DNA from 2 places in the Mesorhizobium sp. M1004 genome. Region 1 is predicted to be linked to the other one. Evidence: riboswitches for the same ligand, from Rfam matches in the RefSeq annotation. Region 1 holds a riboswitch; the other holds the start of a gene.
What was found. Region 1 has a riboswitch for cobalamin ahead of NKH54_RS30025 (DUF1636 family protein). Riboswitches for the same ligand answer to the same signal wherever they lie in the genome.

Region 2: another riboswitch for cobalamin. It lies ahead of metE (5-methyltetrahydropteroyltriglutamate--homocysteine S-methyltransferase); the one in region 1 lies ahead of NKH54_RS30025 (DUF1636 family protein).

Annotation. Positions count from the first base shown of each region.
Region 1 is NZ_JAMYNB010000023.1:11,128-15,534, reverse strand. It holds gene NKH54_RS30035 (winged helix-turn-helix domain-containing protein) at 1-1,155, shown strand, start outside; gene NKH54_RS30030 (DUF6348 family protein) at 1,185-1,877, shown strand; cobalamin riboswitch at 1,937-2,144, shown strand; gene NKH54_RS30025 (DUF1636 family protein) at 2,183-2,608, shown strand; gene cobW (cobalamin biosynthesis protein CobW) at 2,611-3,663, shown strand; gene cobN (cobaltochelatase subunit CobN) at 3,682-4,407, shown strand, end outside.
Region 2 is NZ_JAMYNB010000015.1:29,650-34,056, reverse strand. It holds gene NKH54_RS26405 (hypothetical protein) at 1-1,380, shown strand, start outside; cobalamin riboswitch at 1,775-1,976, shown strand; partial or broken gene metE (5-methyltetrahydropteroyltriglutamate--homocysteine S-methyltransferase) at 2,070-4,407, shown strand, end outside.

The DNA of each region.
Region 1 (4,407 bases):
CCCCGCCCGGTCGGCACGCCCGATCGCCGCCACCTCGCCCGCGTGCTGTCGCGCACCGGCTTGCTGCAGATCGATTCCGTCAGCGCGGTGGTGCGCGCCCACTATATGCCGCTCTATTCGCGGCTTGGCCCCTACCCGCTGGCTTTGCTCGACAATGCGGCCATCACCCGCAAACGCACGGTGTTCGAATACTGGGCGCATGAGGCCTCGTTCCTGCCGGTCGAGACCTACCCGCTGATGCGCTGGCGCATGCAGCGGGCCGAGCAAGGCGACGAAATGTATCTCGGCCTCGCCAAATGGGGCCGCGAGCACGCCGCCTATATCGAAGAGATCTACCGCGCGGTCGCCGAGCGCGGCCCGATTGCCGCTTCGGCACTGGAAGGCCAGAAAGGTTCGGGCGGCTGGTGGGGCTGGAGCCACGCCAAGCACGCCTTCGAATGGCTCTTCTGGGCCGGACGCATCACCACGGCGCACCGCCGTGGCTTCGAACGCTTCTATGACCTGCCCGAGCGCGTGCTGCCGCAGGCGATCCTCGATCTGCCGGTGCCGACCGCCGAGGACGCGCACCGCGAATTGCTGCGCATTTCTGCCCGCGCCCACGGCATCGCGACGTCGGGTGACCTGCGCGATTATTTCCGCTTGTCGCCGGCCGACATGAAGGGCCGGTTGGAGGAACTGGTCGAGATGGGCGAGTTGCTGCCGGTAAACGTCGAAGGTTGGGACAAGCCGGCTTACCTCTATAGGGACGCCCGCCTGCCGCGAAAGATCGAGGCCCGCGCCTTGCTGGCCCCCTTCGATCCGGTGGTCTTCGAGCGCGCGCGCACCGAGCGTCTCTTCGATTTCCGCTACCGCATCGAGATCTACACCCCGGCCGACAAGCGGCAATATGGCTATTACGTGCTGCCTTTCTTGCTCGGCGACAAGATCGTCGCCCGCGTCGACCTCAAGGCCGACCGGCCTGCGAGTGTCTTACGCGTCCACGCCGCCTATGCCGAAGCAGGCGCACCGCCTGAGACCACCGCACAGCTTTTCGAGGAACTAAAGGAGATGCAGGGCTGGCTTGGCCTTGAGCGCATCGAAGTGACGCCGGCCGGCAATCTGGGGCCGGCATTGGCTAGCGAGAGAGATGGCCAACCCTTGCAGCGTCTGTCATAGACGCCTCAATAAGCCTCGTAGGTTGTGCAATGGCATCGGACAAAGTGCTCGACATGATCCATGGCGCCCTCATTGCGCATGGAATAGATGCAGTCCGCAGAGATAGGGACGTCATGCTCCAATCGAAGCAGCTTCGGTTTGAGGCTGAGGTGTTCGAGACGAGTTCTGACCGGCTGGTCCTGGAAATCTACATTTTTTCTCCGCTGCTTGATGTTCAGCCGGTCATTGAATCCTTTGCTGGCTTCGGCGACACGCGCGAACAGGAACTGAACCAGGCGTTTGAAAAGTTTCTCCGTGGTGTTTTCCATGTGGCCATTGAGGGACTGGCCGATCACGTCTGCGAGAACATGCAGGCCGAAATAGAGCTTTGGCAGCGAAGCAGCGCCAGTTGGAAGATCTGGCGAAAAGATGCCCGCTGGAAAATCTATAGCGGCCCGGTCATTTCCCAGGCCACAACCGAGCTATGCTCGCTGACACCAGGCTATCCAGCATTCTATGCCAAGCTGGAAAAGCTGTTCACAGCTTCGGTACCCCCCGGAAGCCATTTTGTCCGGACCTTTCTGGCAGGCTTGAAGGGCACGCTGATTAGTGCCGAAGTCCTTCTGGACAACGCGGTTTGGCATGAGGGACAGAATCTGGCTGTCGGTCATGACTGGGACTATAGCGATGGCTATCAAGCTATCCGACAGGTCATCCTGGCACTGCCGGAAGCCGGGACATGACAGCCCCTGCCGACATCGCCATGTCGTAGCCGTGCGTTGACACCGCTGCCTGCAAAAGCCTAAAATCCGCTCCAGACGGTCCCCTGCCCCGCAACGGCAAGGGCCAAGAGGGAATGCGGTGCGGGACGAAAAAATCCCAAATCCGCGGCTGTCCCCGCAACTGTAAGCGAAGAGCCAAGGCCGAAAGCCACTGGGTAACACCGGGAAGGCGGCTAACCAAGGCAATGACTCGCGAGCCAGGAGACCTGCCGTCTGAGACAAAGTATCCGATCGCCTGGCGGGTTTCCGGGCAAGGAGCACGGTTTTTGGACCAGAACAGCAGTTTTTCGGCTGGCACAACGGACATTGCGTCCGGCGACAACGACGCCCTGACCGGCGTGACCGTCATCGTCTGCGCCTCCTGCCGCGATGAGACCGGTTCCGACGCCCATCCGCGCGCCGGCGAATTGCTGGCTGAGGACACAGGCCGCGCCGCTGCCGGCGATATCCGGGTCCGCACCGCCGAATGTCTCGGCAATTGCAAGCGCCGCCTCAGCGCCGCGATCCTGCGCGATGGCTGCTGGAGCTATGTCTTCGGCGATCTGACCGCAACCAGCGGCGCCGACCTCGTTACCGGCGCAAAGCTCTTCGCGACTTCGGCCGACGGCCTCATCCCGTGGCGCGGCCGGCCCGATAGCCTCAAGCGCGGCCTCGTTGCCCGCATCCCACCCCTCGACATGCTGAAGGACTGACGATGAACGCTTCAAACCCGGCCGCCAACCTCTCCCGTGTTCCCTGCACTGTCGTTACAGGCTTCCTCGGCGCCGGCAAGACGACGCTGGTCCGCCATCTCCTGGAAAATGCCGGCGGCAAGCGCATCGCCATCATCGTCAACGAGTTCGGCGACATCGGCATCGACGGGGAAATCCTGAAAGGCTGCGGCATCGACACCTGCCCCGAGGAAAACATCGTCGAACTGGCCAATGGCTGCATCTGCTGTACAGTCGCCGACGATTTCGTGCCCGCCCTCGACAAGATCCTCGCGCTGACACCGAAGGTTGACCACATCCTGATCGAGACCTCGGGCCTGGCTCTGCCCAAGCCGCTGGTCCAGGCGTTCCAGTGGCCGAGCGTGAAGAGCCGGGTAACCGTCGACGGTGTCATCGCCGTGGTAGACGGCCCGGCGCTGGCCGAAGGCCGCGTCGCCAACGACATGGACGCTTTGCAGGCACAGCGCGCTCAGGACGAGACGCTCGACCATGACGATCCTGTCGAAGAAGTGTTCGAGGACCAGATCGCCTGCGCCGATTTGATCATCCTGTCGAAGAGCGATCTGATGGACGCCCCCGGTTCGGCCCGCGCCAACGCCATCATCAATGAACATTCCGCCCGCGCGGTAAAAATCGTGCCGACTGCGCATGGCAAGGTCGACCCGTCGGTGCTGCTTGGCCTCGGTCTCACCGTCGAAGACGACATCGAGAACCGCAAGTCGCATCACGACGGCGCTTTCGATCATGAGCATGACGATTTCGACACCTTCATCGTCGACATCCCCTCGATCGCCAATCCCGACGACCTGGCCAAGCGCGTCGCCACCGCCGCCGAACAGGAAAACGTGTTGCGTGTAAAAGGCTTCGTCGATGTCGGCGGCAAGCCGATGCGGCTTTTGCTGCAGGCCGTCGGCCCGCGCGTCAATCATTACTATGACCGCGCCTGGGCGGCTGAGGACGACCGCCGCTCGCGTCTTGTCGTCATTGGCCTGAAAGGACTGAACCGCCCGGCGATCGAGCGTATACTCGCCGGCTGATCCAAACCACGAGCCGAAATGCATATACTCACCACCACATCCGCCTCGCTCGACGATCTCGCCGAGCCCGTCGATCTCGGGCAGACGCCGGCGGATATCGTGGCGCTGTCCTTCACCGACAGCGACCTCGCCGGCCTCGCGGCGGCGTGGAAGGCCGATGCCGCCCGCCTGCCGTCGATGCGGCTGGCGGCGCTGCGCGACCTGCGCCATCCCATGTCCGTGGACCTCTGGATCGACAGCGTCGCCCGCCACGCCAAGGTGATTTTGGTGCGCATCCTCGGCGGCTACGACTGGTGGCGCTATGGCTGCGACCAGCTTGCCGCGACTGCCCGTGCGAACGGCATCAAGCTGGCGCTGCTGCCGGGCGAGAGCCACGACGAGGATCTCAGGCTGATCGAAGCCTCGACGCTGCCCCGCGCGGAGCTGGACGGCCTGCTGGGCTATTTCCGCGAGGGCGGGCCGGAGAATATGGCAGCGCTGATGCAGCGGCTGGCGGGGTTGGCTGGGCAGGATGCGGCGGCGGCTGAGCCGGTCAGCGTGCCGAAAGCTGGTTACTACGAGCCTGGCCGCGGCGTCGTAGGCAAGTTGGATTTTGCCGATGTCGGCGTTCCTTCACACCCCCCTCTGTCCTGCCGGACATCTCCCCCGCAAGGGGGGAGATCAGCCGGCGCGGACCTCGGCACTTTTTCTGCCCAGCCGATAATAGATTCCTCTGCAACATCCCCGATTGGCGAAAGCGTCGAT
Region 2 (4,407 bases), on a different contig from region 1:
GCCGTCCAATCTTACCAAGCCAAACCCGACGTCGAGGAGGCATGGGAGAGTCATCTGGACAGTCACGTGTTTTTCGGCGACGGATACTTATTTGACATCGCACGGCGGGTTTCCCCGGCTCGATACCTTGAGTACCTTGGACAATTGCCCCACCCCGTTTTCGTCGAGCAATGGGTCGCCGAAAACCACGGCAGAAACCTACCTGATTTGGTTCGCGCTGCGCCGCTCGCTTTCGATCAAGCCGGCACCTTTCAACCACAAGGAATGGTCATCCTGTGTCTGCTGAAAGCCTGCAGCGTAGAATGCCGCCGGATTGCATGGGGGGAAGAAGCGGCGGCCCACGACCGTCAGGTGATCGATATAGATTCAGCCTCGTCCGAGCTGCGGATTTTTGTGGACGCCCTGATTGGTGGCCTTTCCAAGCGCCAAGATGGGACCTTGGTAGCCTGGTGTTGGCTTGAGCACCTTATTCTCGAGGGCGAACGCGGAGGATCGTGGCGCTATAATGGGCAGGACCGCGAAGAAGCGGTTCTAGACCCACTGGTGACCTTGATCGGCCAACTTTCGTCGATGCTTCGTTCGCGTCCCGACTACATTGCATGGATCAACGAAGTACAACCCCTTCGGCGGATTAACCGTATCGCCGCCGTACTTGCTGTTGCGGGTCAACAGCAGAGCCCGGGCGCCGATCTAACGCCCACGTTGACGGATGTGCTGATCCCTGTCGCGCCATCCTATCCCCTAGCGTGGTCGGCGCTTTCTAGCCCCGATTGTGTCGTAGGCCGGATTGGAGGCGGCTACCTACTGTCTGCCAACAACCCCGTGCACCACCTGGAAGCCCTCTGGGACGAGATTCGCCCGCTGAGAGAGCATGCTTGGAGGTTTCAGGACGGGGACACGAGAAACGACGTCGGCACGATCCTTGCACTTTGGGCCATATTCGCGATGGAAGCTGCATCAGGAGAACTCAAGTGCAAACTTTGGCTTTCCCTGAGGAAAGTCTTGGAGGACGCTATGCAGACCGACCACGCATCCTCACCTGATCGCTTCTGGCCCGATGCGCTGCGCCGCTTTTGCCTCTCGGCAAAAGATGTCCTTCCAGACGAACCAGCAGATCGTCTGGAATTCCTGTCGGAGTTACTGCGGCCCTACGTTAGAGCCAACGGCACATTCTTTGACCTAGTCTTCGCGCTTGAAGGCAGCGGTGTGGACAGGTCATCTATCGAAGCAGCAGTCGCACGATGGAGTTTCACGTTGAAGGTTCTCGCGGCCCAATATCTCGCTGCAGAAAACCTACGCATCGAGAGAAAAATTCTTTCTTTCCCGTGGCTGGATCGCGTCCGCTCTCTTGTTGGTGAACGGATTATTGAGGGCGATTAATCTCAGTTTGGCCATCGCAGTTGGTGATGACGCCTTGAACGTCTCGTGTTGCGGACCAGCACTGACAAGCACGGTAGAAAGATTTCACTACCGACGCCTACCGCACCGCGAAATCGGTTGGGGCCATCCTGCACACTTTCCGCAGCCTCGGTGTTGGCTCGGCGCTCGCGGATCACCAGCGTCCTTTGAGCGGTAGCGCTTTTCAGGTTGAGGTTAGAGTCCTCCGGTTGTTGTGGCTCCGCACGGCCTGCATTAGTTGGACAATGGGGGCAGCGGTGCAGCGGCGGCAAATGGACGACTCACTGTTGCAAAATGTTAGACAAGCGTAAAAGCGCGATGACATAACCACATAAACATTTCGTTATTCGTCATTGACAAGAGAAGGGATTGCTGTGATTGTCTGGCGTGTCGTGGTTCTCGCGTCCGGCGCTGCCGCAGCGGAGCTAAGAGGGAAGCCGGTGCGATGCCGGCGCTGCCCCCGCAACTGTTAGCGGCGAGCCAACCCCACTCATGTCACTGAGGCGAATACCCTCGGGAAGACGTGTAGAGGCTATGACCCCGCGAGCCAGGAGACCTGCCACGACGAATTACGTCCACGGGCGGGGTGTCTCGGTGGCCGCTGCAACCCGGGCGTGCCGGGCCTGCTAGCGCCTTCCTTGTCACCGACGCCCCAACCATCGGGGTATGACATGACTGTCTCTCAGCAAATTCCTGTAGCAACGCTCGGCGTGCCGCGCTTCGGTCGTCGGCGAGAACTGAAATTCGCCCTTGAAAGCTACTGGTCCGGAAAATCGTCCGCTGGCGACCTTCTTGGGACGTCGAAGGCACTCCGTGCCGCTAGCTGGGAGGAGCAGCGCGATCGCGGCGTGTCAAAAATCCCCTCGAACGACTTCTCGCTTTACGACCATGTGCTCGACACCGCAGCCACGGTCGGCGCCATTCCATCCCGGTACGGTTGGAATAGCGGCGAGGTCCCACTTGACATCTACTTCGCAATGGCGCGCGGCAACCAGGGTCAGACGGAGGATTGTGGACACGCTGGTCACCAGGAGGCGGCTCATGGACCTGGTGTAGCCGCGATGGAAATGACCAAGTGGTTTGACACCAACTACCACTACATTGTGCCGGAGCTCCATGATGATCAGACGTTCGCCCTCTCGTCAACGAAGCCGGTCGATTACTTCCTCGAGGCTAAAGCTCTCGGCATTCACACACGCCCAGTCATCCTTGGACCCATCACCTTCCTCAAGCTGGCGAAATCGCCTGCCGAAGGGTTCGGTCCCATCGCGCTCCTACCGCAGCTGCTGCCCGTACGAGCAGCTCCTGCAGAGGCTGAAGCTGTCGGGAGCCGACTGGGTCCAGATCGATGAGCCAGCGCTTGTCCTCGATCTGAACCCGAACGAACGAGCTGCGTTCGAATTCGCCTATGGCCAGCTGTCGAAAGCCGCGCCCGAGCTGAAGATCATGCTGGCTACGTATTTCGGGTCGCTGGGAGACAATCTCGAAACCGCGGTTTCTCTGCCCCTGGCCGGCCTGCATATTGATCTCGTGCGCGCTCCCGAGCAGCTGGAAACGGTGGGTCGGCTCGCTCCGAAGGATCTGGTGCTCTCGCTCGGCTTGATCGATGGCCGCAACGTCTGGCGTGCGAACCTGCCCGCCATTCTCGACCGCATCAAACCGATCGTCGCCGGCTGGCCCTTGGACCGCGTCGAAATCGCGCCTTCTTGCTCGATGCTGCATGTGCCGATTGACCTGCGCATGGAGACGGAACTCGAGGCCGACATCAGGTCGTGGCTCGCCTTCGCGGCCCAGAAGACCGACGAGCTGGTCTTGCTGGCCCGGGCCCTGTCCCAAGGCAGGGATGCGGTGGCAGGCGCGTTGAAAGCGACTGCCGAGGCTGCCGCCACTCGCGTGACGTCCACGAAGATCCATGACCCGCTTGTTGAGGGGCGGATCGCCAGCATTGACCATAGCATGAAGCGACGAGAGAGCGCTTTTGGCGAGCGCTCCAGAGTCCAGGCCGGCGCGCTCGGGCTGCCGCCGTTCCCGACGACGACAATCGGGTCCTTCCCGCAGACGCCGCAGGTACGCCGCGCGCGGGCCGATCATGCGAAGGGCCAGCTCAGCTATGTCGACTACGAGATCTTCCTGAAGAAGGAGATCGAGTCGGCAATTCGTTGGCAGGAAGAGATCGGGCTGGACGTGCTGGTGCACGGTGAGTTCGAACGAAATGACATGGTTCAGCATTTCGCCGAGCAGCTGTCTGGCTTCGCCTTCACCCAGCATGCCTGGGTACAAAGCTATGGGTCGCGCTACGTGCGTCCCCCCATCATCTTCGGGGACGTATCGAGGCGCAATCCGATGACGGTGCGCTGGTGGCAATTCGCCCAGTCGCTTACGGAAAAGCCCGTGAAGGGAATGCTCACAGGCCCAGTCACCATTCTCAACTGGTCCTTTGTTCGCGACGACGTACCCCGCTCCGAAGCCTGCCGCCAGATCGCGCTCGCCATCCGCGACGAAGTGACGGATCTCGAAAGGTCCGGCGCAAGGATGATCCAGATCGATGAGGCCGCGTTTCGCGAAGGATTGCCACTGCGCCAATCTGACTGGAAAGCCTATCTCGACTGGGCTGTCGAATGCTTCCGGATCGCTTCAACGGGTGTAAAGGACGCGACTCAAATCCATACCCACATGTGCTATTCGGAGTTCAACGAGATCATCGACGCGATCGCTGGAATGGATGCGGATGTCATTTCGATTGAGACGTCGCGCTCGAAGATGGAACTGCTGGACGCCTTCACGAGCTCCAAATATCCGAACGAGATCGGTCCCGGCGTCTATGACATTCACTCACCACGTGTGCCGGAGGTCTGCGAGATTTCGGACCTAATCATGCTTGCCCGCGAGCGACTGTCCGACGGCCAACTGTGGGTAAACCCGGACTGTGGCCTCAAAACACGCAAATGGGAGGAGGTCCGCCCTGCCCTCATGAACATGGTCGCTGCAGCGCGCGCGCTCCGGGAGAAA